DNA from 2 places in the Cytobacillus sp. T106 genome. Region 2 is predicted to be linked to the other one. Evidence: riboswitches for the same ligand, from Rfam matches in the RefSeq annotation. Region 2 holds a riboswitch; the other holds the start of a gene.
The links. Region 2 has a riboswitch for cobalamin ahead of ABU165_RS12730 (ribonucleoside-diphosphate reductase subunit alpha). Riboswitches for the same ligand answer to the same signal wherever they lie in the genome.

Region 1: linked by a shared signal. The riboswitch ahead of ABU165_RS07895 ((2Fe-2S) ferredoxin domain-containing protein) and the one ahead of ABU165_RS12730 (ribonucleoside-diphosphate reductase subunit alpha) in region 2 are both predicted to bind cobalamin.

What each region holds. Positions count from the first base shown of each region.
Region 1 is NZ_JBEUMK010000003.1:44,276-59,715, reverse strand. It holds gene ABU165_RS07920 (SDR family oxidoreductase) at 1-37, shown strand, start outside; gene ABU165_RS07915 (zinc-dependent metalloprotease) at 370-1,173, shown strand; gene ABU165_RS07910 (methyl-accepting chemotaxis protein) at 1,497-3,182, shown strand; gene pdxR (MocR-like pyridoxine biosynthesis transcription factor PdxR) at 3,225-4,628, opposite strand; gene ABU165_RS07900 (aspartate/glutamate racemase family protein) at 4,736-5,449, shown strand; cobalamin riboswitch at 5,566-5,750, shown strand; cobalamin riboswitch at 5,872-6,064, shown strand; gene ABU165_RS07895 ((2Fe-2S) ferredoxin domain-containing protein) at 6,196-6,582, shown strand; gene cobJ (precorrin-3B C(17)-methyltransferase) at 6,624-8,261, shown strand; gene ABU165_RS07885 (sirohydrochlorin chelatase) at 8,284-9,213, shown strand; gene cobK (precorrin-6A reductase) at 9,210-10,004, shown strand; gene ABU165_RS07875 (precorrin-8X methylmutase) at 9,994-10,641, shown strand; gene ABU165_RS07870 (cobalt-precorrin-5B (C(1))-methyltransferase) at 10,645-11,748, shown strand; gene cbiE (precorrin-6y C5,15-methyltransferase (decarboxylating) subunit CbiE) at 11,732-12,940, shown strand; gene cobI (precorrin-2 C(20)-methyltransferase) at 12,940-13,641, shown strand; gene cobM (precorrin-4 C(11)-methyltransferase) at 13,641-14,414, shown strand; gene ABU165_RS07850 (cobalt-precorrin 5A hydrolase) at 14,414-15,440, shown strand, end outside.
Region 2 is NZ_JBEUMK010000006.1:25,391-40,830, reverse strand. It holds gene ABU165_RS12770 (hypothetical protein) at 1-86, opposite strand, end outside; gene ABU165_RS12765 (hypothetical protein) at 189-539, opposite strand; gene ABU165_RS12760 (DUF2935 domain-containing protein) at 631-1,428, opposite strand; gene ABU165_RS12755 (DJ-1/PfpI family protein) at 1,586-2,119, shown strand; gene ABU165_RS12750 (PTS fructose transporter subunit IIABC) at 2,173-4,047, opposite strand; gene pfkB (1-phosphofructokinase) at 4,061-4,972, opposite strand; gene ABU165_RS12740 (DeoR/GlpR family DNA-binding transcription regulator) at 4,969-5,721, opposite strand; gene ABU165_RS12735 (hypothetical protein) at 5,949-6,332, shown strand; cobalamin riboswitch at 6,555-6,751, shown strand; gene ABU165_RS12730 (ribonucleoside-diphosphate reductase subunit alpha) at 6,886-9,117, shown strand; gene ABU165_RS12725 (ribonucleotide-diphosphate reductase subunit beta) at 9,135-10,178, shown strand; gene ABU165_RS12720 (response regulator) at 10,319-11,869, opposite strand; gene ABU165_RS12715 (sensor histidine kinase) at 11,862-13,664, opposite strand; gene ABU165_RS12710 (glycoside hydrolase family 88/105 protein) at 13,907-15,016, opposite strand; gene ABU165_RS12705 (ABC transporter substrate-binding protein) at 15,152-15,440, opposite strand, start outside.

The DNA.
Region 1 (15,440 bases), on a different contig from region 2:
TGTCAATACTGGTGATGCCGGGTGGACGGCATTTTAAGGAAGAGGTCTTTGGAGGAAGAATTTCTTCCTTCCGGAGGCCAATTTTTATTTCAGTGAAAAAGTCCTCCTTCTTATTCTCAAGTAATTTATCTTTGACCAAAAAAGCCTCAAAAAAAGGAGTTTTCCCAACTTTTTAATGACACCTTTCATAAAATTAGTAAAATCCTAATATTTTTTGTTTCTCTTTTTTTAGAAACCGATTCTTTCCACTATAAAACTGCAGGTATTCTTTCCATTGTCCTATCATTGATTTCCCAATTCAATAATGAGAGGAAACTGGAAGAAATAGAAGAATATCTCCTTTGTATTAAAATTCAAGGAGGTATATCTATGAAAAAACAGTTGAAGGTCTTATCATTATCATTGCTCAGCACCCTTGTAATCAGCTCTAGTGCTTATGCCGGTTCCGGGGAGCACCATCATGAGCATCCGACAGACGCCTTACAATACATGGGCGATTCCTTGCCGAAAGCAGCGGATTTCAAGGATCTTGAAGATGAAGCCGTTGTTGAAAGAGATACTTCAGTCAGCATCCTCAATGAAAAGGGGACTGTGACTGGTATTATGAAGTCTAACAAAAATACACAGAACGGAAAGGCCTCGCCTCAGGATACGGGAGCCAGGAAAGTGACGGTCCTTGCGGTGGCAGATGAAGAATACCGGAGCGCCTATAGCGATTGGCAGACCCGGATCCAAAATATTATAGAAACCGCGGATAATGCTTTTAATAGGGACCACGGCGTTGATTTTGTTGTCCAGGCGGTCGCAAGCTGGAGCTCGCAGGGATCAAACAGCTCGCAGATCCTCAGCGACCTTCAAAGGGACTGGGATGGAAGAGGCTATGATTTCGTTGCCGGTTTTACTAGAGATGCTGCATTTGATGCGGGTGGAATTGCCTATGTGTACCAGGCTGCTCCATCTGGCAGCGCGATCAGTGTGAACCTGGACCAAGGGACAGCCAATACTGCCAAAGCGGCACAGCATGAATTCTCCCATAATTTTGGCCTCGGGCATGATGCACAGGGAAGCGGGATACGCTGCATCATGAACTACGACTATTCTTATTCCGTCGACTACTGGCACTCCCAGCATAATTCACAGATTGCAGCGAATAAATATTGGTACGGGAATTAGCAGACTTGCTCCTCCAATTATGGGGGAGCTTTTTGTCAGTTCGGAGACTAAAAATTGGCAGGCTGCATAAAAGGCAGCAGATATTGAATTGTTTCATTAGCAGGCTTGTCTATTGAATACTGGTTATAAGTTTTTGAAATGGCCTTTGGTTATTGCTATCATTATTTTAAGATAGTTTTATAGATGTGTTTTATACTGATTGTATTTTTTCTTTCCAAATATATCCTTGTTTTTATTTGGCTGTTCAACCTAAAAAACCTTGTTCCAATGACGATATTAAGGTTAAGAAATTATCCTTAATATAATGTATTTGGAGGAAACTAGTGAAAATTAAAACGCGGTTAATCACAACTATTTCAATCCTGGTAGGATCAATTATCCTGCTTGGCAGTTTTTCAATCTATGTAATTAACGCACAGGTAAAAAGAACTGACCTGCTTCAGGATAAAATGGATTTTCAAAAAGATATCATAAAAATCCAATACCGCCTCGCCGGGATTTCAAACGATGAAAGAGCTTTGATTATGACGGGCGATAAGCAGTATGCAGTGAGTATGAATGAGAAGGCTGAGGATGTCCAGTCCCTGATCAGGCAGGCAGAGGGCAAAGCGCTTGAAAAAAAGAATCTTGAGCAGGTCGAGAAAATGGAGTCCAGCTTCAACCTGTTTTGGGATATCAATCAAAAAGTCATTGGGCTTTATGAGACTGATCCGGAGGCAGCCAGGGACCTTCATTTCGGAGAAGAACGCATGCTCAGAAAGGATGTGCTCGACCCGGCTGTGAATGAACTTGTTTCTGTGCTGAATAAAGAACTTGAACAGATTAATAAAATTAAAGAAGAAAATTCTGAGGGAAGTAAGGATATCCTTATCTTCCTGGCAGTTGCAGCATCGGTGGCAGGCGGCATTTTAAGCTTCATGCTGCTCCGGTCCATACTCATTCCATTAGGGGCACTCAACAGGCAATTAAATAATATTGCATCAGGAGATGCCGACTTAACACAAACGGTGGATGTAAAGGGCAAGAATGAATTCGGCCAGCTTGCCCACTCTTTTAATGCTTTTGTAGGTTCGCTTAGAGGGATGATTTCCCACATAGGCTCGTCCTCTGAACAAGTGGCTGCTGCATCTGAAGAGCTCTCTGCAAGTGCGGAGCAGTCAAAAGCGGCGTCAGGGCATATAGCAGAAACAATGCAGACTATATCCACTCATAACCATAGACAAACGGAAATGACTGCCAGCAGCCTGAAATCTGTAGCAGATTCCCTTGGCGGCCTGAAAACTGTAGCTGCCAATACAGATAAAGCAGCAGAGGTTTCATCAGAAGTAAGGGAGCAGGCGGAGGATGGGGCTTCTTCCGTCAAAGAAATGCTATCGCAAATGAACTCCATCAGCCAGTCAGTCGATCGGGCTGGGGAAGGGGTAACTTCACTGGTTTCTAGCGCCGGGGAGATACAAAAGATTTCCTCGCTGATTGCTGATATCTCGGGGCAGACAAACCTTTTAGCCCTTAATGCAGCGATTGAAGCGGCAAGGGCTGGCGAGCAAGGAAAAGGTTTTGCGGTCGTTGCCGAAGAAGTCAGAAAGCTGGCAGATGAGACCAATGCTTCGGCCGAGCAGATCCATAAGCTGGTGGCAACGATCCAAGCCGAGTCAAGCGGGACGGTTCGGGATATCCGTCTGGTAAAAGAAAATGTCTCTGCAGGCATCAGCCTCTCGGAAGAAACAGTCTCTAATTTTAATAGGATTCTTGCGCAGATTGAGCAGGTAACCTCTCAAATTCAAGAGGCAGCTGCAGCCACCAGGTATTTGACGGACGAGTTTGAAGGAGTCCACGATACCATTGTAGGAATAGCGGCAGGCTCCCAAGAGACGCTAGAAAGCTCTGAAAACGCAGCAGCTGCAAGCCAGCAGCAGCTTGCTTCTTCAGAAGACGTATCAAATGCAACACAATCCCTTGCCCGATTGGCAGAGGAATTGCAGGAAATGATTTCACGATTTAAATCATAATAAAAGGGGGGAGCAGACTTTATCGTTTGCTCTCCTCTTTTTTCACTTTTCCGGGAAGCTACTGATTGCTTTTTTCAGCCTCGCAATCCCTTCTTCTATCCTATCAGGCGTCAAGCTCCCATACCCCAGCACAATCTTATTCTTATGGTTTCCTTTGAGGATGCTGTACTGCTCTACCGGATACACACGAACAGAATGACTGAAGATCCATTCCAGCAGTTCCCCTTCAAAAACAGTGGAAGGGAATTCAGCAACCAGATGCATTCCAGCAGCATGCCCCCAGATACGGCAGTCAGGAAAGTGTTCTTTCAAGCTGTCCACCAAAGCCTGCCGCCGCTGCCTGTAGATTCTTTTCATCTTTCTTATATGCTTGTCAAAGTGGCCGTCTTTTAAAAAACGCGCAAGGATCAGTTGCTCTATACCTGAGTGATGGCGGTCGGAATACCATTTAAGCCTCTTGAAATCCGCCAGTAAATCAGCGGGCAGGACAGCGTAGCCAATCCTGAGGCCAGGCGAAAGAATTTTGCTGAAAGTCCCTACATAAATGACCCTCTCAGGATCCAACCCCTGAATGCTATGGACCTGAGAACCTTCATAAGTGAACTCGCTGTCATAATCGTCTTCTACTATATAAGTGTTGTGTCTGCGCGCATACTCGATGAGCTGGATCCTTCTTTGAATGGTCAACGTACTGCCCAGCGGAAATTGATGTGAAGGAAGGGTGAAAATAAAGCCTGGTGGCGTATCCATAGGAAGATGTTCAGGCTTAAGTCCTTTTTCATCCGCAGGAATAGGCACCAAGTCTGCTCCATGATAGCTGAAAATATTCCTCATTTCATCGGTAACAGGATCTTCAACAGCTATCGATTGCTTATTTTTGACCAGCAGTTCGGTTATAAGCGAGAGCGCCTGCGTGGCACCGCTTGTAATGACAATATTGTCTGCCGTGCAATTCACGCCGCGTGTATGATACAGGTATCTGGACAATTCTTCCCTAAGCTCCTGCAGGCCTGAAGAATCAAGATAGCCAAATTCCTGTTCATCAGCATCAATGCATACATCCTTTGCCAGCTTGCCCCACACTTTTCTGGGGAAATGATCCATGGCCGGTGTAGAAGCTTTCAAGTCTATCATATTCTCTAAGTCATCGTTCACTTTCTCCTTTTCTTTCCGCCGATGGGCCATTTCTGGCCGGAGAAAGGCTGCGCCAGCAGCTATATATGTCCCTGACTTTGGCCGAACCTCCAAATATCCTTCTGATGCCAGCTGGTCATAGACTTCCAGTGTAATATTTCGGGAGACCTGCAAAGAGGCTGAAAGCTCGCGTGTTGACGGAACCTTTTCGCCTTCCTGCAATTCCCCATTTAAAATATATGATCTCAGCTTCTCATAAATTTGCTGAGTCAACGACTTTGGGCCTTCCCGAACAATTTGAAACCACATAATCTTCTCTCCAATCTGTCAACTGGTACTATAAAAGTCATCTAATTGTGGCTCTATTTTCATCCAGTATATCATGATATCTTTACAGTACCATAAGGAGGATGATCGAAATGAAAACAATTGGATTAATCGGGGGAATGAGCTGGGAATCGACAAGCGTGTATTATTCATATATCAACCGCCTTGTCCAGGAAAAACTGGGCGGGATCCATTCAGCCCGCTGCCTGCTTTACTCTTTTGATTTTGAAGAAATTGCTGCCCTGCAAAGAAGCGGGAACTGGGAAAAGGCAACTGAAAAAATGATTGAAGCAGCAAGGTTCCTTGAAACGGGAGGAGCAGACTGCATCGTTATTTGCACCAATACTATGCATCTGATGGCAGAAGATCTTCAAAAAGCCTGCAGGATTCCCGTCATACATATTGTAGAATGCGTGGTTGAGGAGATTAAAAAGCAAGGCATAGAGGCAGTTGGCCTGCTCGGCACCAAATTCACAATGGAGCAGACTTTTTATAAAAAAATCCTTGAGGAACATGGCATTGAGGTTCTCGTTCCAGAGGAAGGTGACCGGGAACGGGTTCATGAGGTGATTTTTGAGGAATTATGCAGGGGTGAATTTAAGGGGGAGTCAAAAACTGCTTATCTCGATATCATTCACCGCCTGGAAAAGAAAGGCGCCCAGGGAATCATCCTCGGATGTACGGAAATTCCCCTGTTGATCAGTCAGGAAGACTGCCGGCTGCCTTTATTCGACACAACTTTTATACATGCATCAAAGGCAGTGAAATTCGCACTGGGAAGTCAATATAATCCTTCGAATTCCTGATAATAGAACTGCTGATAAAGGCATTTTTGCTGAAAAATATCATAATATGTCATATCACAATTGGTAAAACAATACAATACTTGAATTATTAGAATTTTAGAGTAAATTAAGAGAGAATCTAATAGCCATTTAAAAGTGCCCATTTTGACAAATGGGATAATAGGGAATCCGGTTAGAATCCGGAGCAGCCCCCGCTACTGTATATGCTGATGAAATTGCCATCATCCACTGGGAAACCGGGAAGGAGGCAAGAGTAAAGTGACGTATAAGCCAGAAGACCTGCTTTTAAATTTCGTTTCTTATTCTTCGGAGGGAAGGCTGGGAATGATTTTTCTTTCTTTTTTGCATGCCAAAAAATGAACAGGAAATCATCTCGCGCCTTAATTCCGGAATATTGGGATTAAGGTTTTTTTATATGCTGAAATGAATACAAAAACATAGGTGCATGACAGCTGTGACAGGCTGTCGTGCTTAAAAGGGAAGCCGGTGCAATTCCGGCACGGTCCCGCCACTGTGAAAGGGGAATCCAGCTGCAGCAGCCACTGATGAATGTCGGGAAGGCGCAGCCGGGTGACGATCCTGAGTCAGGAGACCTGCCTTGTTTTTTCTTTCTTTAGCTCCTACGGGTCATAGGTGCTGGAAGACATGATGCATAGGCAATCCTTTTTTGCCTATGCCTGCTTCTGGCACTCTGCCCAATGGGGTTGGAGTGCCTTTTATTTTTTCAAAAAGAAGGAGAGATCATGATGACAACCTGGAATCTGACACGGACGAAAAGCCATGTATTGATCTGCAATGGCTCAAGCTGCATGAGAAAAGGCGGCGAAGAGGTGACAGAGGCCATCCGTGATGAAATCAGCCGGCTGGATCTGGATGCTGAGGTGCATACCACCAGGACAAGATGCAACGGGCGCTGCAAGGATGCATGTGTGGTAGTCGTGTACCCTGAAGGAACTTGGTATAAGGCGGCAACTGAGGAGATTGGCCGGAAAATCATCCGGAATGAGCAAGCCCCTGTCTATGAGCTGAGGGAGTCTATTCTTTATGAATATGAGGAAAGCACTTTCGTTAAGGTGAGCGAAGACTCAATTAAAGGGATTGAGAAGCCTGCAAAAGAGCTGAAGGAAGTCTGACCGCTATGGGACAGCCATTTTGCCAAAAGGAGAGGATAGCTGTGAAAGGTAAGCTGCTGATTGTCGGCTTCGGCCCTGGGAATGCGGAACATATCACAAAAAGGGCGAAGGACGCCATTCAGGAAAGTGACTATATCATTGGCTACAAAACGTATGTAGAGCTGATCCGTGATCTGATCACAGACCAGGAAATCATCAGTACAGGGATGTCGGAAGAGGTATCCAGGGCACAGGCAGCAGTCAGGTATGCTGAAGAAGGGAAGAAGGTTGCCGTCATTTCAAGCGGGGATGCAGGGGTCTATGGAATGGCAGGGCTTGTCTATGAAGTGCTGATTGAGAAAGGCTGGAGGGAATCAGACGGTGTCGCCGTGGAAGTGATCCCCGGGATATCGGCCATCAATTCATGCGCTTCCCTGATCGGAGCTCCGGTCATGCATGATGCCTGCACCATCAGCCTAAGTGACCATCTTACTCCGTGGAGCATCATTGAAAGGCGGATTGAAGCGGCAGGCATGGGAGATTTTGTCGTTGCTTTGTATAATCCGAAAAGCGGCAGGCGGACGAGGCAAATTGAAGAGGCACAGAGGATTTTGGCTAAATACCGTTCGCCTGAAACACCTGTCGCCCTGATAAAAAGCGCTTACCGAGACAGTCAAAACGTTGTTATCACCAATCTCAAGGATATGCTTGAATTTGATATCGGCATGCTGACGACCGTGATGATCGGGAATTCATCAACCTTTATTTACGATGGCAAAATGATCACCCCAAGGGGCTATCAGCGAAAATACACTTTGGATGCTGCAGAGCAAAGGCTCCGTCCGCACGAACGGCTGAGGCCGGAAAATGAGCCATGGGCCCTTCACGAGGGGAAAGCGGAGCAGCCTTCCGTTCAAAAGGCTGGTAAGCATAGTGCTTCACCTGCCGAGCTGGCCATGGAAGCACTGGAAAGAGCGTCTGGAAAGTCATACAGAAAACAGGAAGCCCTCAGTCCGTCGCCGTCTATGCTCCATGTTCCGGAGAAAGCCGCAGATACTTTTGAGCTGGCTGTAAGTCCGGGAATCGCCAACAAAAAGTTTACCCCAAAACAAATGATAACACTGGCTGAAGTGGCAGGCGAAGAGGGGACGATGGAATATACACCTCATCACCAGATATTGCTGCGGATCCCGACAAACAATCCTGAGTCCGTCACTATGAAGCTCGAAAAGGCAGGATTCCTTCTGGCTCCGGTTGGAGATGTCTTTCAATTGAAGGCCTGCGACTTCTGTGAAGGGGAAAAAGGCGCTTCCATACCATATGCCGAGGAGATTCAGGCGAAGCTTGGCGGGATCCAGCTCCCGAAAGAGCTGAAGCTTGGATTCAATGGCTGCGGTATGGCCTGCTATGGAGCAGTGAATGATGATATCGGCCTTGTATTCCGAAAAGGCAAATTCGACTTGTTCCTTGGTGCCAAGACAGTTGGCCGGACCGCTCATCCCGGGCAGGCAGCTGCGGAGGGTATACCGCCCGATCAAATCGTCGGCGTGATTGAAAGCATTGTCCGGGAGTACAGGGAAAACGGTCACCCGAATGAGCGCTTTTACAAGTATTTCAAGAGGGCCAGACAAGTTCAGGGCTTTAAGCATAAAGATATCGCTCCGGTTATCGAATTGGAGCCAGCCCCTTGCGGCGAATAACTATACAGGAGGAGAGAAGTTCATGAGAGCAGTATTGCTGGTAGGCCATGGAAGCAGAGATCCCGAAGGAAATGTCCAGGTAAGGGAATTTATCAGGGAGCTTGAGCCCAGGCTCGATTCCTCGCTTTTGGTAGAAACATGTTTCCTTGAATTTGAAATGCCGACAATCAGCCAGGGAATACAAGCTTGTGTAAGAAAAGGAGCCAAGCATATTGTCGTTATCCCGATCATGCTCCTTCCGGCAGGACATTCCAAGATTCATATTCCTGCGGCGATCGATGAAGCAAAAGAGCATTATCCCGGCGTACAGTTTACATACGGCAGACCCATCGGCATTCACGAGGAAACTTTTGAAATCAGCAAGACCCGGCTTGAAGAAGCCGGTGAAAACTGGCGGGAGAGTGAAGAAGGGACAGCTGTCATCCTTCTTGGCAGAGGGGGAAGCGATCCGGACGCAAATAGCGAGCTTTTCAAAATTGGCCGCCTTCTCTGGGAAAAGACCTCCTTTAAGCTGGTTGAACCGGCATTTATGGGTGTTTCAGACCCTCTCATTCAGGAGGGGGTAGAAAGATGCATAAAGCTTGGAGCAAAAAGAATCATCATTCTGCCGTACTTCCTGTTTACCGGTATTCTGATCAAAAGGCTTGAAAACATGATGGAAGGCTTTACAGCTGCCCACCCGGAAATTGAATTCAAGCTTGCCGGCTATTTTGGATTTCATGAAAGGCTGCATACCATTATAAAAGACCGGATTGATGAGGCCCTTCTAGGGGATGTGAAAATGAACTGTGATACATGCCAGTATCGCCTCGCGGCAATGGAGCATATCGATCACCACCACCATCATGACTATGATCACCATCACCATCATGAGCACGGCGATCACCATCATGACCATGCCCACACCCATGCCGGAGAAGAGCATCAGGAAAAAGAGGTTCAAAAGATATGATCCTCTGCCTTGCCGGCACCAGTGATGCAAGAGAACTGGCAGTGGAAATGAAAAAAGCAGGCTACGATGTCATTACTTCTGTCGTGACTGATAACGCTGCGCTGGAGTTGGAAAAGAAGGGGCTGGAAGTACGTGTCGGCAGGCTGTCAAGGGAGGAATTCTCCGACTACATAAACTTACAGAATATCAAAGTGATCGTCGACGCGAGCCACCCTTTTGCTGAGGAGGCGAGCCGGAACAGCATCCAGGCAGCCGCAGATGCAGAAATTCCTTATATTCGCTATGAAAGGGCTTCCCAGTCTTTTGAGGATGAGAGGATTACCTTCGTTTCCAGTTATGAGGAAGCAGCAGTGGCTGCGGAAGGAAAGAAGGGTGTCATCATGCTGACGACCGGAAGCAAAACACTGCAGATTTTCACGGACAAGCTTCTTGGAGACCCGGATATCCGGCTGGTAGCCCGCATGCTCCCCCGTAAAGACAATATGGAGAAATGTGCTGAGCTTGGTTTTCCGCAAAAAGATATCGTTGCGATGCAGGGACCTTTCACAAAAGAATTTGATAAAGCCCTGTACAGGCAGTTTGGTGTAACGGTCATGATAACGAAGGAAAGCGGGAGGGCCGGGTCAGTAAGTGAAAAATTGGAGGCAGCAAAGGAGCTCGGAATCGATGTGATTGTGATCAGGCGCCCCGAAATCAGCTATGGAATTAAGTACTCCATTTTTTCAGATGTACTGGACCATCTGGGCCGGCTGGCGCCAAACATAAAAAGGAGGCAGGAAAGTGGACTTTAAGATAGACTTTAAGCCGGTGACTGTTCAGCCGGAAATGATTGAAGTGAAGAGCTTTGAAATGATTGATGAAGAAATTGGCGCACATCCCTATACAGAGGAGCAGTATCCGGTCGTCCGCAGGGTCATCCATGCATCCGCAGATTTCCAGCTGGGGAAAAGCATGCTGTTCCATCCGGATGCTGTCACAGCAGGGATCAAAGCCATCCGGAGCGGCCGGCCGGTGGTTGCTGACGTCCAGATGGTCCAGGTTGGTGTGAGCAAACAGCGTATCGAAAAGTACGGAGGCAGTGTGAAAGTATATATTTCCGATCCTGATGTAATGGCGGAGGCAAAGCGCCTGAATACGACAAGGGCAATTGTATCCATGCGGAAAGCGGTCAAGGAGGCGGAAGGAGGCATTTTTGCGATCGGAAATGCCCCGACAGCCCTGCTGGAACTGATCCGGCTTATTAAAGAAGGCGAGGCCAAGCCGGGCCTGATCATCGGTCTCCCGGTCGGTTTTGTTTCCGCGCCGGAGTCCAAAGAAGAACTGGCCAAGCTTGATGTTCCTTTTATCACCAATGTCGGCAGGAAAGGCGGAAGCACAATAACGGTTGCAGCATTGAATGCCATCTCCCTGCTGGCAGAACAGGTTTAAAGCATGGAAGCGGCCGAAGAGAAAAAGCTTAGGCGGGGGTATACGACAGGCGCCTGTGCAGCGGCTGCCACAAAGGCTGCCCTGACTGCCCTCATTACAAAGGAAGAGCAGCCGGAAGCAACGATTCTTTTACCGGTCGGCGAGTTCGCGACTTTTTCCATGGAGGAATGCCTGTTTGCGGAGGAATCTGTACTGGCTGGTACGGTAAAGGATGGGGGAGATGATCCGGATGCCACCCATGGGGCGCTCATCCAATCACAGGTGTCCTGGCATCCCGGGCAAGGGATCATTCTGGACGGCGGACTTGGGGTTGGGCGTGTGACCAAACCAGGCCTGCCGGTGCCAGTCGGGGAAGCGGCCATCAATCCGGTGCCACGGAAGATGATCCTGGAAGCGGCAAAAGAAGTGCTTGGCCGCTTCGGGGTCCAAAGAGGCATCAAGATCATCATCTCGGTCCCCATGGGGGAGGAGCTGGCAAAGAAAACACTGAACGGCCGCCTGGGAATCATCGGTGGCATATCGATATTGGGGACGAGAGGGACGGTCATCCCTTTCTCCACCTCTGCCTACAAAGCCAGCATCGTCTCGGCCATCAATGTGGCGAAGGTGAGCGGCTGTGATCATGTGGTGATCACTACCGGCGGCAGAAGTGAAAAATATGCGATGCAGCAGTATCCGTTTCTCCCGGAGGAAGCCTTCATTGAAATGGGGGACTTTGTCGGATTTACCCTAAAGCAGTGTAAGCGGGCAGGAATGAAAAAGGTGTCGATGGTTGGCATGATGGGCAAGTTTTCAAAGGTCGCCCAGGGAGTCATGATGGTCCACTCGAAAAGCGCCCCCGTGGACTTTGAATTCCTGGCAGAATTGGCAAGAGCTGCAGGGGCACCTTCTGAATTGGCGGAGAAAGTCATAGAGGCCAATACAGCTTCCCAGGTTGGGGAGATGATGATGGAAGAGGGGCTCAGCGGTTTTTTTGAACAAATGTGCCGCAGCTGCTGCCTGTCGGGATTAGAGGAAATAAAGGGCGGAATGACAATTGAAACAAGCATTTACACGATGAAAGGAAGCTTGTTGGGAAAGGCGGCAATAGATGGAGAATCCTATTAAAGTGATTGGAATCGGCGAGGATGGCAGAAACACCATTCTGCCGCTTTATGAACAATGGATCTATGAAAGTGAGCTGCTGGTAGGCGGAGAAAGGCAGCTGTCCTGCTTTTCTGACTACCAGGGTGAAACGATAACTATCAAAGGAGGGTTGCGGGAACTGGCCTCAGCCCTGGAAGAGGAAAAGCGGAACACAGTCATTCTGGCTTCAGGCGATCCCCTCTTTTATGGGATCGGCGGATATCTGTCTTCTAAGGTTAAACTGGAAATCTATCCTTTCTTCAGCTCTGTTCAGCTTGCTTTTGCAAGAATGAAAGAGAGCTGGCAGGATGCTTATTTTGCAAGCGTGCACGGCCGCAGCATGAAGGGGCTGATCCAGCGGATGGACGGATGCGGAAAAGTTGCATTGCTGACAGACAAGGAGAATAGCCCTTCAAAGATCGCCCGTTATTTGCTTTCATATGGAGCGGAAGAATACCGGGCGTTTGTTGCTGAAAATCTGGGCAGTGCCGGCGAAAGGACAGGCTGGTATTCACTGGAGGAAATGGCCGCCGCCGATTTTTCATCCCTTAATGTAGTAATACTTAAGAAAACCGGATCTTCACCGGAATGGCCGATCGGCATCCCAGATGAAGAATTCCTCCAGCGCAGGCCGGATAAAGGACTCATTACCAAAAAAGAAATCCGGACATTGAGCTTAAGCGAACTGAAGCTGAAAAAGAACAGTGTGGTTTGGGACATCGGCACCTGCACGGGGTCTATTGCGATTGAAGCAGCTAAAATTGCCCGCGAAGGCGCCGTTTTTGCAATTGAAAAGAATGAGCAAGATCTGGAAAACTGCCATCAGAATATGAAGAGATTCAGGACCGATTTCACGGCTGTCTGCGGGAAAGCGCCTGAAGGGCTGGAGGGTTTCCCTGATCCGGATGCTGTATTCATAGGCGGCACAGCTGGAGGCATGGAGGAAATACTCGATGTATGCTGCAGCCGCTTAAGGCCGGCTGGGCGGATTGTGCTGAACGCTGCCACGATAGAATCACTGGCAGGGGCTGTAAAAGCATTCAAAGATAGAGGGTATGATGCTTCCGTCACCTTGGCGCAGATTTCAAGAAGCAAACCGATACTGCAATTGACACGATTCGAAGCGCTGAACCCGGTGTATATCATCTCAGCGAAGCGGAAGGAGGAAGCATGATGCATGGGACATTATACGGTCTCGGAGTCGGGCCTGGGGATCCTGAGCTGATCACGGTCAAGGCATTCCGTGTTTTGAAGGAATCGCCTGTAATCGCTTATCCGAGAAAGCGGAAGGGAAGCAAGAGCTACGCCCATCAGATTGTCGACGTGTACATAAATGCAAATGAAAAAGAAATGCTCGGCCTTGTTTTTCCAATGACAAAGGATCCGGAGATACTGGAAAAAGAATGGAGCGCCACAGTGGAAATGGTATGGCAGAGGCTGGCCGAAGGCAAAGATGTCGCCTTTGTCACAGAAGGGGATCCTTTATTATACAGCACCTTCATCCATATGATGAAGCTGATGAAAGAGAAGCATCCCGAAATCATGATTAAAACCGTGCCAGGCATCTCTTCCATCAACGGGGCCGCTTCAAGGCTGGGCATTCCCCTTGCAGAGGGAGATGACCATGTAGCCATCATCCCTGCCCGCGACGATTATGAGGTGATGAAAAAGGCTCTGCTGGAGAACGACTGTGTCATTTTTATCAAAGTGGCCAAGGTGATGGATGTCATGCTTAAGCTTCTGAGGGAGCTGAATCTTCTGGATAAGGCCTCAGTCGTGACGAAGGTTACATCCGGCGAAGAAATCATATGGAAGATTGATGAATTGGAGCATGCGGAACTTGAATATTTAACACTGATGGTGGTGAGGAAATAATGAAGCTTTACATTATCGGAGCGGGCCCGGGAGCAGCCGACCTGATCACTGTAAGGGGATTGAAGCTCCTGCAGAAGGCGGACTCCGTATTTTATGCAGATTCACTCGTAAGCGAGGACCTGATTTCCCAGGCGAAGGAAGACGCGGAAGTGATAAAGACCGCAGGGATGCATCTGGAGGAGATGGTTGGTGCAATGGCAGAGCGCCTTTTGACAGGAAAAAAGGTGGTTCGCGTGCATACTGGCGATCCTGCTGTATACGGGGCCATTCTTGAACAGATGGCATTGCTGAAGGAAAGGGGCATTGAAACGGAAATCGTCCCTGGAGTGAGCTCGGTTTTTGCTGCAGCAGCTGCTGCCGGAGCGGAGCTCACCATACCAGATTTGACGCAGACCGTGATTCTGACAAGGGCAGAGGGCCGGACGCCGGTCCCTGATGCGGAGAAATTGCGGGAATTGGCGCGGCATCACTGTACGGTTGCACTTTTTCTCAGCGCCACTCTGACGAAGAAAGTGGTAAAAGAATTCACCGCAGGAGGATGGCAGGATGATACCCCGGTTGCTGTCATCTATAAGGCAAGCTGGCCTGATCAAAAAATTGTGCGCACCACCCTGGAGAGACTGGACGAAGATATGAAGAAGAATGGGATCAGGAAGCAGGCCATGATTCTTGCGGGCTGGGCATTGGATGAGAAAATCCATGAAAAGGATTACCGTTCAAAGCTGTACGATAAGGAATTCACCCATGGGTTCAGGAAAGGAGTTCCGCATTGATGCTCCAGCTTGAAGAAGGGAAAAGGATAGAGGTTGAAACAAATCATGATTATGCCATCGTTGCCATTACCAAGCACGGGACAGATCTTGCCAGAAAGCTCCAGGATGCATTTCAGCAGGCGGACCTGTTTTATATGGCCAAATTTGAAAAAGGGGATGAAGAGGAAAGGGGGGCCTTTCTTTTTACAGGAAGTGTCCGGCTACTCCTGCCGGACCTTTTCCGCACCTACAAAGGCATCATCCTGATTATTTCCCTCGGTGCAGTCGTCAGGATGATCGCTCCGATTCTGAAGGATAAGAAAACAGATCCGGGGGTTGTAGTGATTGACGATAAAGGGCAACATGTGATCAGCGTTCTTTCCGGCCATCTTGGAGGAGCAAATGAGCTTACAAGGGAGGTGGCCGAGATGCTTGGCGCCCAGCCTGTCATCACTACCGCCTCTGATGTCCAGAAAACAATTGCAGTCGACCTGTTTGGAAAACGATTCGGCTGGATCTGGGATTCTGCGGAAAAATTGACCCCTGTAAGTGCCTCTGTAGTTAATGAAGAGAGTGTCGCCATCATCCAGGAGTCCGGTGAAACAGGCTGGTGGCTATACGGGCAGCCCCTTCCAGGACACATAAAGACCTATTCCAGCATCGTGGAAGCCTTGTCAGAAAAGCCTGACGCGGCGCTGGTTGTCACCCACCGCCTGCTTCAGCCATCAGAAAAGGGGATCCTGCAGAATGGCGTATTGTATCGTCCCAAGGTCATTGTGCTTGGGATTGGATGCAACAGGGGGACTTCACAGAAAGAAATCGAGTCGGTCATCAAGGAAACCTTGCAGGATTTGCAGTTTTCCATCAAAAGTGTGAAGGCTATCTGCTCGATTGATATTAAGAAGGATGAAGAAGGGCTCATCAGTGCAGCCGAAAGTCTCGGCTGTGAGTTCCGGGTCTATTCCCCGGCAGAGCTTAATAGCGTCACACTGAAGGAACCATCCGAAACGGTTTTTAAATATACAGGTGCTTATGGCGTCAGTGAAC
Region 2 (15,440 bases):
CGGAAAATAACAGTGGTATTCGGGTACTTATCAAAGACTGCTTTTCTTTGCCCCCTCCGCATATAGCCCCATTTTAAAATGTCCATACAATCCCTGCAATCTGATTAGTTTTTTACCCTTTACCCTAATCTATGGGGATTATCACATAAACAGAAAAAGCCGCATTTCTGCGGCTGTGCTTTTTCCTTTTATCTTTCACCAGACAAATTTCCGCCAAGATCCGGTTTGTCTTCAGTCTTCGGCGTCTCGTCGTTTCGCATTCCCCGGTCGCTCCAGTCTTCGCTGCTTTCATTTTGCTCTTCAATTTGTTCATCAAGCTGCCTCATGTCAGCCGGATCAACATAGCGGGAAGGAATAACTCTGTTGCTGTCATTATTAGGCTGATTGACCTGGTCGTTATCAAAACCATCGCCATTATTGCGCATTGGTGTATAATTCATCTCTTCCGGCTCATTCATTTGATTGTTGTTTGTCCCGCAGGCTGACAAAGGCAGGACAATGGACAATATCGCCAGAATGGATGCTGCTCTTTTTTTCACTAAGAATTCCTCCTCAAAATGTGATCTTTTTTAGTATGTTCACATTAGAGAAGGTTAAAATGCGTAATATTATCAGCCCGGGAAATGCTTGCTAATACTGAAGCCGGGGTTTCGCTGGATCACAGTCCGGCCTCCCATCTGACTGTGCCTCGGCTAGCTTAGACAAATAATAGCATTCTTCCCTGAACATATGGTCGGCCATCAGGGGAGCAAACGTTCCGAGGGCCTGGTTTGAGAGTTCAAGCTCTTCAATTTCATCCAGGAAATTCATAAATAACTTCATCTCGAGCTTGACGTTTTTGTTAAACCGGTCCAGTGCCGGAAAGCTTTGGATATTCGTCCTCAAAAATCCGGTAAGCTCTACAGCCTTTAAGTAAAAGCCCTCAAAATGATTTGTATAATCATCGCTTTTTTCTTTAATCATCTTCTCGATCCGGTCCATATTGTCTGATATCGCACCAGCATGACCCGCAGCATCAAGCAGCCAGATCAGATGATGATGAAGCTCATGAAATACTGGCGGAGCTTCACCTTTTTTTAAGTAACTAAGCACAAGCAGGTATTCCTCAAGCTCGTTCACCATATGGTTGATGAAGGTCGGGCCAAGATGTATTTTGATTTTGCCGGTCAGATGCTCTTCAATCAGCTTCAGCTTAAAGCCTCGCAGCTTTTCAGCCTCTCCTTCTGCCAGTATGCCTAATTGTATAGGATCTGCGCTTCCTGACTGTGCGAGCAATTCATCGAAGACCGTTATAAAATATTCCGCTGTCCGGATATTTTCCTTTTCAGACGGCGCCAGGGCATCATGGATGAACCGCGCATGATCCCCGAGGATCTGCAGCCAGAATCCGTTTTCTTCCTTTGCTGCTTCTTCGAATGTTTTGGCCATATGTTTCCCTCCCTGTTAAAACTTCTTCTCTCATTCATATTAAACTTGACTGAGAATATGCCTGGCCCAAGAAGCAGGATTAAGCACGGACTGAAAAGGGTTTACTGCAGAAGCGGCGAATAGTATTGTAAATTCCCTTGAATTGGAGGTATGAAAGATGACTACAGCCATTATTCTGTATCCCGGATTCAGCGAGTGCGAATTATCAGCCGTCATTTCTGTATTGACGCAGGCAAATCATCCAAAGGTCTTCATCGGCCTTGATGATGAACCTGTAATAGGAGAAGCAGGGCTTTCGTGCAATCCCGATATTTCTCTTAATGAGGCAGAGATTTCCCAATACCAGAGTCTGATACTTCCAGGTGTTGATGATTTCAAGCACCTGCTGGCGGAAGATGACTTGTTCAGCTTTATCCGGAGCGGATATAAACAAGATGCCGTCATTGCCGCAATTTCCAGTGCGCCTTATCTTATGGCGAAATCCGGCATCCTGGATGACCGTTCTTACACAGCGGGTATTTCCAAACAGTCCAGGGAGTTCTTAGGGGTTTTCAATGAAGAAAGATATGTAGACGCCCCTTATGTGTTTGACAGGGGAATATTGACAGCGAAGGGCAATGCCTTTGTGGACTTTGCCATTAAATTCGGCCAGGTGCTGGAGCTTGATTTTAACCCTGGCTGGTATCGGTGAGATACTATTGAGAAAAGAAAAAACCGGAAAGCACAGAGGCTTTCCGGTCATTTTTACTTCACTTGTGCTGCAGGTTTTTTAAAGATTCCCAACAGGACGGCAGATACAACCGAGCCAATCAGGATAGCCAAAAGATACAGCAGCGCATTTCCTTCTACTAGGAAGGAAACAAACACTCCGCCGTGAGGTGCCCGGAGGCCGATGTTAAAGAGCATGGACAGAGCGCCGGTTGTGGCAGCACCCGCCATGATAGATGGGATGACCCTGATTGGATCTGCTGCCGCAAATGGGATGGCACCTTCCGTGATGAAAGATACACCCATGATATAGTTGACAGTGCCTGCATCTCTTTCCTGTTTCGTGAATTTATTCTTAAAGAAAGTAGTAGCCAGAGCGATGGCAAGCGGCGGAACCATACCTGCCGCCATGATGGCAGCCATCGGCTCATAGACGCCGTTTGCCAGGAGGCCTGTTCCAAATACATATGCTGACTTGTTGACAGGGCCTCCCATATCAAAGGCCATCATAAGGCCCAGTACAATACCCAGCAGTACAGCATTGGCGGTGCCGAGACCGGCAAGCCAGTCTGTAATCGCATTATTCAGTGCACCGACTGGCTCATTCACTGCATACAGCATGGCAAGGCCAGTCAGTAATATTCCAAGAAGCGGGTAAAGCAGAATCGTCTTTATTCCTTCAAGAGCAGCCGGAAGCCCGGATAGGAGCTTCTTAAGCAGTACAACAATGTAACCGGCAAGGAATCCGGCGATCAAGCCGCCAAGGAATCCAGCCCCGCCGCTCGCTGCCATGAAACCACCGACCATACCAGGTGCAAAGCCCGGACGGTCCGCGATGCTCATTGCAATGAAGCCGGCAAGCACAGGAACCAGCAGGCCAAAGGCATTGCCGCCGCCGATTGTCATAAGTGCCGCTGCAAATTCATTGTAAGAAGGATCGTTCGGATCCGCAGAGTTATAGCCGAACATAAAGGAAATCGCAATCAGGATTCCGCCGCCGACAACAAACGGAAGCATATTGGAAACACCGTTCATCAAATGCTTGTAGATGCCGCCCTTTTTCTCCTTATTTCCGCTGTCTTCAGATGAAGCATTGCCTGATCCCTGATAGACCGGCGCATCTTTTTTAACAGCCCTGTCAATAAGCTCCTTAGGCTTTCGGATGCCGTCTGCTACAGCGGTCTGAATGACATGCTTCCCTTTGAAGCGTTCCATTTCCACTTTTGTGTCTGCTGCCACAATAACAGCAGCTGCGTTTTCAATTTCTTCCCGGGTGAGGACATTTTTAGCTCCGCCGGAACCATTGGTCTCTACCTTAATATCAATGCCCAGCTCAGCCGCTTTTGCTTTCAGGGAATCTGCTGCCATGTAGGTATGTGCAATTCCTGTAGGGCAGGCTGTGACGGCGACGATGAAATCTTTTTTGTTTTCCATGCTCTGCTCTTCTTCTTCGCCTTCTTCATCATGTGCATTAATGATATTCAAAACGGTTTCCGCAGAATCCGCTTCCATAAGCTCCCTGCGCACTTCTTCTCTCATAAGGATGGAAGAAAGGCGGGAAAGTGCCTCAAGGTGGGTATTGTTCGCACCTTCAGGGGCAGCAATCATGAAGAATAGATGTGACGGCTGTCCGTCCAGTGAATCATAATCCACCCCTTCAGCTGACTTACCGAACGCAATTGCAGCATTGGAAACCGCCGCGGTTTTCGCATGGGGAATCGCAATGCTGTCCCCGATCCCCGTAGTGCTCTGTTCTTCTCTTTTAAGAATGGCCTCTTTGAAAGCGGAAATATCATTAAGCTTTCCAGCTCTATCCAGTGTCTCTGCCAGCTGGTCAATCGCTCCGCGCTTATCCCTGCCATTAATAGAGAGTAGGATTGTATCTTTTGTCAACAGCTCTGTAATTTTCATAAAGCTCTCCCCTTTATATTGTTCTGACCGCTACCTGAGGCAGCAGCTCTTCTACTTTTTCAATCGTGCACAGGCCAATAGAAAAGGCTGTTGCACTGCCGGAAGCTACACTGTATTTAAATGCTGCCTCATAGCTGCCGCTTCGGCTGAATTCGGCAAGAAATCCGGCAACCATAGAGTCGCCTGCTCCCACCGAGCTTCTCAAGATGCCCTTTGGAACAGTCGCCGCGATGGCCATATCTTCATTCACGAATACAGCACCTTCCCCTGCCAGTGAAATAATGACGTTTTGCGCACCCATTTCGATAAGCTTCTTAGCGTATGGAAGCACTTCTTCGCACGTGTGGATCTCTGTGCCAAATAATTCTCCAAGTTCATGGTGATTCGGCTTGATCAGGAAAGGACGGTACGGAAGAACCTTTTTAAGCAGCTCGCCCTCTGCGTCTGCTGCAAATCCTGCACCTGCTTCATGGCACATCTTCGCGAATGCTTCATACGTGTTGTCCGGCATTGTGGAAGGGATGCTTCCTGCAAGCACAAGCATATCTCCCTGTCCCAGCCGGCTGATTTCAGAAGTCAATGCATCCAGGTCTTCCTTGCTGATTTCAGGCCCCCTGGCATTGATTTCAGTTTCCTGACCGCTTTTCAATTTGATATTGATTCTCGTGTCATCCTTTACCAGGACAAAACGGGTTCTAATATTCTCTTCCTGGAGAGAGTCTGTGATATATCTGCCGGTGAATCCGCCGGCAAAACCGATTGCTTCGCTGTCAACTCCCATCCTTTTCAGGACCCGGGAAACATTGATGCCTTTTCCTCCTGGAAATTTAGATTCATTTTTTGTCCTGTTCAAACTGCCTATCTCGACATTGTCAAGCTCGACAATATAATCAACTGAAGGATTAAGTGTCAATGTATAAATCATGCTGTCACAACCTTAATTTTTGTTTTACTTATAAATTGTTCCCTGCTGTCTGCATCAAGTTCATTTGTGATAATGGAGGCTTCATGGAGCTCAGCAATTTTTGCGAAAGCGATTTCAGAAAACTTCGAACTATCCGAAAGTACATATGCTTCCCTCGACAGTGAAATAGCTGTCTGCTTGATCATTGCTTCCTCCTGGTCCGGTGTGGTATAGCCGAACTGCGGATGAATTCCATTAACACCCATAAAGCATTTATCAAACCTGTATTGCCCAAGGCTCGCTAAGGCTCCCCTGCCTATGATGGCATTTGTGTGCGGCTTTGCATACCCGCCCACAAGGAAGGTCTTAATCCCTCTTTCCATAAGGCTTTGAATATGCATAAGGCCATTTGTCACGACAACAATGTCTTTCAGAGGCAGAAAGGGAATCATTTCCTGAACGGTTGACCCTGCATCCAGATATAGGCAATCCCCTTCTTCTACAAGGCCTGCTGCATACTTGGCAATATCCTTCTTCTCATGACGGTTTATGGATGATTTCTCAACCATGCTCGGCTCTTGAAGCTTTCCCTGCAGCCTGGCAGCGCCTCCGTGCACCCTTTTTAAAAATTTATCATTTTCAAGCTGTGATAAATCCCGTCTGATGGTTGATTCTGAGGAATCTGTCATTTCTACAAGTTCCTGTATTTTAACTGTATGCTTCTCTTTAAGCATTTGCAGAATGAGCTGATGTCTCTCTGGCGTCAGCAAGATTGTCACCTCCCAGCTCTTTATTATTGCCGCTTCATGGCTTTTGGCTTAGAAGTTTAAGATTTATTATGTAAGCCAATTGTAATGGAATCGATTTCAAAAATCAATCATTTTCACTCATAAACAATCAAATAGATTCAATATTTGATTGTTTATGAATGTTTTTGTTTTATTTTAATTATTTTGATAATCGTTATGTTTTGTTAGCTGTCTAAAGGGAGGCTATAATGAAAGAGCAAAAATATATAAATGTTTTGGAGAGTGTCTCAGTGAAAAATATTGGCGGTTTTTATCTTGAATTGATTAAAGTAATCATCATTGCTGTTGCTGCGTTTGCCCTTTTTGGGTCATTCCATGAAAAGATTCTTGAACTTGCGGTTCCGGCAGATGAAGATATAACAGGCAAAGCGTTCGGTCTGCCATTCTATATTCAGTCTGCTGCTTTATGCATGCTTCTTTTTCTTCTTTATAAGACAAATCTGCAGAGGTGGAGCTGGTATAAAAAATGGAAAAATAGCGGCAGGCTTTCGACAAATACGGCTCGGATTCTGCTAATTGCAGGGAGCGCCATGCTTCTCCTTCCATATTTTTATTATTTTATCGCTTTATGATTGCTGTTGGTTTTTAACTATGCTACAATCATGGTACAACATATTGATAATCCACCAGGAATCAGCACTACATATTGTTGTCCTTGTGAATGAATTTTGTTTATGGTCTCTTTTTCCTTTTTCGCTTCTGAAACTCGGGAAGCGATTTTTTTTGCAGAGAGTCCGGGGATTTTAGCGAATAATCGTCCTGGCTGCCGATTTTTGGCACCAGCCTTCAATTGAATAAGAATCCGCAAGCGATGGTGCCCTTTTAGGGCATAATAGGGAATCCGGTTCAACGCCGGAGCTGTCCCCGCAACTGTAAGTGTGTACGAAATGAGCATCCACTGTATATGAACGCTGAATAGGCGCATATATGGGAAGGGCTCAGAGTAGGATGAAGCACAAGCCAGGAGACCTGCCATGCTTGTACGAGTTTCGGTTCTTCGGGGATTGGGAAGATGAAACGATGGTATAAATCGTTTTATTTTCCTTTATGCCGTCGTTTGATCCGCCCAAATTGTGGGCGGATTTTTTTATTGTCAAAATACTGATCAACCCAGGAGGTACGACTATGAACATTTCTTCCGCAAAACCGCTGCCATTGGCATCCATTGATTCTGATTTCCCGCATTTGGATTTTCAGCCGCTTTATAAAAGGGCGACTCAGCTTCAGGATAATCACACTCCAAGTAATGATGAACTGCTAAACCAGCTGATTCTTGATTCCCTTTCCATGATCAGCGAGGCTGAGCCTGACTGGACATACGTGGCCGCCCGCCTGTACTTATCAAGTCTTTATGAGAAGGCTGCCGAGCACCGGCGCTCCACTGCCGGAGAAAGCTATGGCCCACTGTATGGGCTTATCACCGATTTAACCGATGCCGGCGTCTACTCCCCAGTCCTGCTGGAATCCTACACAAAAGAAGAAATTGATATAATCGGGACTTATATTGACCCGGAAAAGGACAGGCTTTTTACATATATAGCAGTGAAAATGCTTGCTGACCGCTACCTGAGCCGGGATAAGAAAAAGAGGCTTTTTGAGCTGCCTCAGGAAAGATTCATGATCATCAGCATGACTTTGAACCGTTCAGAGCCAAAGGAACGCAGATTGTCCCTCATTAAGGAATCCTATTGGGCTTTAAGCAATCTGTATATGACAGCAGCAACCCCTACACTTTCCAATGCAGGAAAAAATTGGGGCCAGCTTTCAAGCTGCTTTATTGATACTGTAGATGACAGTCTCCAGGGCATATATGACAGCAACACAGATATCGCCAATCTTTCCAAGAACGGCGGCGGCATCGGGGTCTATCTGGGAAAAATCAGAAGCAGGGGCAGTGATATAAAAGGCTTTAAAGGGGCTTCATCAGGGGTCCTTCCATGGATGAAGCAGCTTAATAACACAGCTGTCAGCGTCGATCAGCTCGGCCAGCGCAAAGGGGCAGTCAGCGTCTATCTCGACATCTGGCATAAAGATATCTTTTCCTTCCTGGACAGCAAATTGAATAACGGTGATGAACGCTACCGCACCCATGATTTATTCACCGGGGTCTGCCTGCCGGATCTATTCATGGAAACGGTAGAAGCCCGCGGGGACTGGCATTTGTTCGATCCCCATGAGGTCCGCAGCGTTATGGGCTTCTCCCTTGAAGACTTTTATGATGAAAAGCCTGGTGCAGGTTCATTCAGGGTTAAGTATGAAGAATGCGTCGCAAACCCGCGGCTGTCGAAGCAAAAAGTTCCGGCAATCGATATTATGAAAAGGATTATGATCAGCCAGCTGGAAACCGGCACTCCATTCATGTTTTACCGTGATGAGGTAAACAGGAAGAACCCCAATCGTCATTTGGGGATGATTTATTGCACTAATCTCTGCACTGAAATCGTGCAGAATCAAAGCGCAACGATCACAAAAGACCAGCGCGAGGAAGATGGCCGGATCATCATAGAGAAAATTCCCGGCGATTTTGTCGTCTGCAATCTTTCATCTATCAATCTGGCAAGGGCAGCAGCCGACCATGTATTGGAAAGATTGATTCCCATTCAGGTCAGGATGCTTGATAATGTGATTGACTTGAATACCATTCCCGTCCTGCAGGGAGTGGCCACCAACCGGAAATACAGGGCAATTGGACTCGGGACCTTTGGCTGGCACCATTTGCTCGCCTTGAAAAAGCTCAGGTGGGAAAACGAAGAAGCCGTCCGGCTGGCAGATGAATTGTACGAAAAGATTGCCTTCCTGACGATTAAAGCAAGCATGAATCTGGCGATGGAAAAAGGATCATACCCGGGCTTCAAGGGCTCTGACTGGCATTCAGGCGAATATTTTACATCCCGGGGATACAGCAGTTTGGATTCTGTGCATGATTGGGATTCATTGATGCAGGCTGTCAGGAAAAATGGAATCCGAAATGGATATCTGATGGCTGTAGCACCAAATGCATCAACTAGCATCATTGCAGGAAGCAGCCCGAGCATTGATCCGATATTCAGGAAATTCTACTCTGAGGAAAAGAAAGATTATAAGATTCCGGTAACGGCACCCGACCTGAATGAGCATACAACCTGGTACTACAAATCGGCTTATGTGATTGACCAGCATTGGAGCATCCTGCAGAACAGCAAAAGACAGAAGCATATCGATCAGGCAATTTCTTTTAATTTATATGTGCAGAACAATATTAAAGCGAAGGAACTGCTGGATTTGCATCTGTCTGCCTGGAAAAACGGACTGAAGACGACATACTATGTCCGCTCTACTTCTTCCGACTTTGAAGACTGCGATTCCTGCTCAAGCTAATGAAAAGGAGTGATTCGATGACAACCCCTGTCAATAAGAGAGAAATCATGAATAAAACAGCACCAAACCGCTCTACTGGAATCATCAACGGAGAATGTTCCAATATCCTGAACTGGGACGATGTGAGGTTTCAATGGGCCTTTCCTAAATATAAACGGATGCTCGCCAATTTCTGGACCCCTTTTGAAATCAATATGTCACAGGACATCAAGCAGTTTCCTGATTTATCAGAAGAAGAAAAGGAGGCTTTCTTAAAAATTATCGGCCTACTGGCACTGCTTGACAGCATTCAGACTGATTATGCCGGTAAGGTCGCTGACTACCTGACAGATTCCAGCCTCTCCGCCCTGATGATCATCCTTGCCCAGCAGGAAGTGATCCATAACCATTCTTATTCTTATGTGCTTTCAAGTATTGTTGATAAGAATAAGCAGGATGAGGTATTTGAATTCTGGCGGACCGAGCCTGCCCTAATAAAGCGGAATGAATTCGTGGCTTCAGGCTACAGAAATTTTGCAGAGTCGCCCACTGTCGACAGCCTTCTTAAGTCCATCATATTTGATGTTGTTTTAGAGGGGCTGTTCTTCTATTCCGGCTTCGCCTTTTTCTATCATCTGGCACGAAACCAGAAAATGGTCGCTACCAGCACGATGATCAACTATATTAATAGAGATGAACAGCTGCATGTCGACCTTTTCGTTAAAATTTTCCGTGAAATCCTTGATGAATATCCTGAGCAGAACACAAAAGAGCTGGCGGAATTCGCAGAATCAACTTTCAGGGAAGCGGCCTATCTTGAAATTGAATGGGCCCGATCCATCATCGGGGATAAAATAAGCGGCATCCTGATCGGGGATGTGGAAGAATATATAAGATTCTATGCCAATGTCCGCTCCAACCAGCTGGGCTTTAACCGCCCATTCGAAGGATCAAGGACCAATCCCCTTCGCTGGATCAAGGCCTATGAAGAGGTCGATCTTGGAAAATCGGACTTTTTTGAACAAAAGCCGAGGCAGTATGTGAAGGTGAATACAGTGGATAATGGGTTTGATGATTTATAAATGATTCATGAAAAAGCACCCCTGTTTGTCTGCAGGGGTGCTCTTTACTGAAGATAATACAAAAATCCGGACGAAGACACTATATGAAAATACGAGCTCCAGAGAATTGGCATTAATAAGCAGCCCGGCAGGATTATCGCTCATTCAAACTGCTTCTTGTATTCGGCAGGAGTATAACCTGTATATTTTTTAAAGCAAACACTAAAATATTGGGGATTGCTGTAGCCGACCTTCTCACAAATCTCATACGTTTTCAGATCCCCCAAGCGCAATTCTTCCATTGCTTTATTCATTCTGAGTTCCAGCAGGTAATCCCCAAAATTGAACCCTTTTTCAAGTTTGAATAAATTGCTTAAATAAGGTGTGCTGACATGAATAATCTCAGCCACTTTTTTCAGGCTCAGGGTACTGTCATGAAAATGTTCTTTCATGTAAATTATCGCCTGGTCAACATGGCTGAAATGATTTTTGTCTTGTTTTCTATGCAAAGCATCTGCCCACTGTGAAACCAGTGATTGAAGAATCTCCATCATTTCGGTTAGCGTTTCCATTTCCATAATTCTCTCATAAACGTCTGAAGAATTAAAACTTATGCTTTCTTCCTTTTTCCACTTTTCAGATTCAAAGAACAGCAAAGTGCTGAATTTTAGCGCCAGAACTTTTAAATCAGATAATGGGAGGGCTCTTCTCTCTAATATAGCCTTATTTAATCTGCCGAGGATTTCACTAACCTTTTCAGGTATACCGAGCTTGATTTGGCATTCTAATTCTGACTCTAACATTTGCAGAGAATCATTTGCTTCTTTCTCGCCTGAAACGGTATCTTCAAAAGAAAAAACTTTCCCGTTCCCCATGATATGCCTTAAATCCATCGCGAGCCTTGATTCCAGCAGTGATTTTCCGAGTTCAAACAGATTCTGATAGGTTCTTCCGAGCGTTATTGTTGCAGACTGTCCATCATGCTCATAAAGTGTATGAAGCATTAAATTGGCCAGCTTTCCTTTTCTTAAGTCATTCTCATCATCAAGTGACAAAAGGACTGCACACTCATTGGAATCTATATGCATGACAATAATTTGTCCCGCTGTAAAAAGGGAGGAAGCCGCCTCTTTGAGTCTTTTCATTGTATTCTCATGGAGACCGGCAGTTGAATGAACGAGAACAGCAGCGAAGGTTGGCCCCTCTAATCCAACTCCCAGCTCATTCAATTCCTTCTCCACATCCACCTGCTGATGACCCTCTCTCATCAGTTCCCGAAAGAACTTTTGCTGAAGATAGGGGAGAGACTCTGTTACTTTCATTTCTCTTCTGGCCTCCAGTTCCCAGTCTGCCGCTGCTTCCTTTGCTTTTAAGAGCAGATGCTCAGAATCTACCGGCTTTAACAAATAATCAAACGCTTTCATTTTAAGGGCCTGCTGAGCATATTTAAACTCTTCATATCCTGTCAGAAAAATGATCCTGGTTTCCGGGCTGATTTCCCTGACTTTCTTCCCCATCTCCAAACCGTCCATAAAGGGCATATTTATATCCGAGATGACAACTTGGGGCTGCTCCTTTTCAATTAATCCCAGGGCCGTCTCTCCGTCTCCTGCTTCCCCTGCAACCACGAATCCATGCGCTCCCCATTTAATGGACTCGCAGATCCCTCTGCGGATAATACGGTCATCTTCAACAACAATCACCTTATACATTCTCGCTGAACTCCCCTTTTGTCTTGGGAATAATGATGCTCGCCACTGTTCCGCTTCCTGGTTCACTGGCTATGCTTAACCCATACTCGTTTCCAAAATGGATTTTAATCCGTTCATTTACGCTTTTTAGCCCAATCCCGATAAAGCTCTTGGTTTCCTGAAACGAAGACTTCATTTCATTAAGAATATCCTGAAGTTTTTCTTTTTCGATTCCATTGCCATTATCAGCAACCTCTAAGTGAATGAGCCCTTTATCCTGGTAACCTCTTATTATAATCTCCCCTTGCCCTCTTTTCTGCTTTACACCATGATATATGGCATTTTCAATAAGAGGCTGCAAAGAGAGCTTAACAATATTATAGGAAAGGATTTCTTTTTCTACATCGATCATGTAGGAGAAGTCATCACCGTAGCGCATCTCCTGAATGAATAAATAGTGTTCGATATGCTCTAATTCATCTTTAATAGGAATAATTTCTTTTCCTTTGCTGATCCCAATACGGAAAAAACTGGACAGTGCGCTCACCATGCTGCTTGCATCCTTATTAAGCCCCATATCACATAATCCCTTAATGGAATACAGCGTGTTATAGAGGAAATGAGGATTAATTTGCGCATGCATAATAGCAAACTCCAGCTGCCGTTTCTCTTCCTGCTCCAGGCGGATCTGGTCCATCAGTGATTGAATTCGCAGGAGCAGTTCTTTAAACCCGGTATGAAGAATTTTCATTTCCTCCGGGCCTGATGTTTCATGATAAAAATCAAGGCTTTTCTTATTAACGGTCCGCATTTGCTCCGCCATGTTCTCAAAAGGCTTTGAGATGTACTTCCCTACCAGATAGGTGAGGAATATAGCACTGACTATCATTAATAAGATGAAGAAAACGGTAGAATGCTTTATATAATTCACCTTGTTTAATATTTCATCCTGCGGGACTACAGCTGCCAGCTTCCAGTTGTTCGGTTCGACAGTATCATAGATAACGATCATATCTTCCCCGGAAGCGCTTTTATAAAAAAACTGCCCGTCCTCTTCCTCCGTTTGCTGAAGGGAACGAAGAGTTTTGTTATCCAGCTTGTATTCCGTTTTAACGTTTTTGGATTCATATTTGCCGTTCGGGCTTATCAGTGTCAGATAGCCGTTATCACCGATAAGTGATTTGTTCAGCACCTGCTCAAAGAATTCATCGCGAAGATTAAATAATACAATTCCTTTTTCAGAATAGTATTCCTTTTCAATGAGCCTGAATACCGACATCACTTCATGATTGGTATCAAAAATTTGATCCTGATGTATATTCCTCCAGTAAAATCCCTCTTTGCTGCCTTTATAATGATTAAAATACTGATCATAGGAAACTGTTGGGTTAGCTGTGTAATCACTATGATACAGCAAAAATTCTCCTTGATTGAGATCGATCAGGACGGACTCCAGTATGATATTATAGCGGGAATAAACAAGCTGCAATGTTTTATCTATTTCCACATAATACTTCGGTTTAATGTCAGACTGTTCCATTCCAATTAAGTTTAAAACCATTGGATCATTCGAAACAGCCACAATCTGCTGAAACACATCAGTGAGCATATAATCCAATGAATTCTTTGTCTGAAAAATAGTATCATTGACATTTTTATATGCATTTTCTTCAACCTGAGCGGTTGCAAGCAAGGAAGAAACCAGCCCGGAAACGGATATAAAAATAATAATGATCGGTAAATAGAGGGTGTTGATTGTTGATTTTATAGAGAAAAGGAAGTATTTGCGAATTAAGTTTTTTATTTTCATAGCCATCTTTTTTGTTCCCCTTAGAAGAAATAGAAGATTAGATCCCCTGCTTAAACAATATCTAATATTCTATGAACGGTAAATTAGTTTTTTCTTAATTCGAAATATTTATTCTTCTATTTTCAATGCGTGCTGCTCAGTCAGAAGACCCTGAAAAAAGAAACCTTTTCTTATAACACATGATTACGGCTAAGAAAAGGTTCATTTCTTTATCATTTCATACACTTAACGATGTCCGGAGTTTTCTTCTATGCCTTCAGCAAATCATGGTATGCCATGCTTCCCAAGATAAAGGCGCCCATCCCATGGAGGTCATTGACCGATGTAGGACGTTCTGCATAGTAGTCATAAACACCTGCAGATGTCCCGATCACAATACCCTTTAAGTCAATTGCTTCCTCTTTTTCATCGACCATATGCTCCAGCAGCCCTTTATATGCCTTATCACAATTTTCGCGGTATGTGTCATCAACATAGCTATGCTGAATCCCTTTTGCAATAAAATACAGGAATAATGAGGAACATGATGATTCCAGCCAGTTATCCTCAAGGTCACCTTTATCAATGATGTTATACCACAGGCCTGTTTTTTCATCCTGGAAATTAACAACCGCAGGGATGAAGTCTTGAAGAGAAGTGATCCAATCTTCCTGGCCCCGCTTCTTATCCCCAAGGATCTCCAGCAGGTCGATCAATGCTGTGCCATACCAACCGACAGAACGCCCCCAGAATTCTGGTGAAAGGCCTGTTTCAGGGTCTGCCCATGGCTGGACTTTTTTCTCATCCCAGGCGTGGTAAAGCAGACCTGTTTTTTCGTCTGTCATATGCTTTCTCATCAGCTTTTCCTGAAGCAGGACATGCTGGATCAATTCTTCCTCATTGAAGTGCTCAGCATAAAGCAGCATGAAGGGCCCTCCCATAAAAAGACCATCCAGCCACATTTGATAAGGATATTTTTCCTTATGCCAGAATCCATTCTCTGATGTCCTGTTAATCGTCTCCAGCGCGCTTCTTAAACGCTTCGCTGCAATCATATACCTTTGATCTTTCGTTTCTTCATACAGCGGGAATAAAAGAATGCCCGCCATTGTAGAGTCAAGCTGGTCCCTTTCAAAGCGGACATTTCCATATTCATCAATCAAGTTATCAAAATAGGCTTTTATATACTCAAGATACTCTTTTTTCCCAGTTGCTTGATAGACACGATACATGCCATACAGAAAAACCCCCTGGTGATAATGGAATTCACCAACCGGCGGAAGCTCTTCTGCACGAAATGTCTGCATAAGTGCCTGGCAAGCCTTTTCTGCCATCATCAATGGTGTTTCAGTTGTAATCTTATCAATTGTTTTTCCCATTTTTCTGTCTCCTTTTCCTGTAATATTTGAGGCAATCAAACAAAAAGGGTGCTAATAACTTAAACACCCGCTTTGTCCTGATTGAAAACCAGCAGCAACACCCCAATTGACCCGGCAAGCATAAGATACATTTGATTACTTATTAAAAGTGTCGTCATATTTCTTCTTTGAATCTTCAATGGCTTTTGCCCATTCATCCAAGAAATCTTTAGCTGACTTGTCGCCCGTCATCACTGCCTGGAATCCAGGGTCTACCAGGTTATCAAGTATAGAACGGTAATCCGGCAAATAGAATGGCGGCATATAAAGCTTTGTATTCTCATTATTGTAGACGTCAAATGCTACCTTGATATGCTGTGCATCCTGTACCCATTGGTCATCTAATACATCTGAATTGGTTGGAATTTGGCCAGTTTGTTCATTC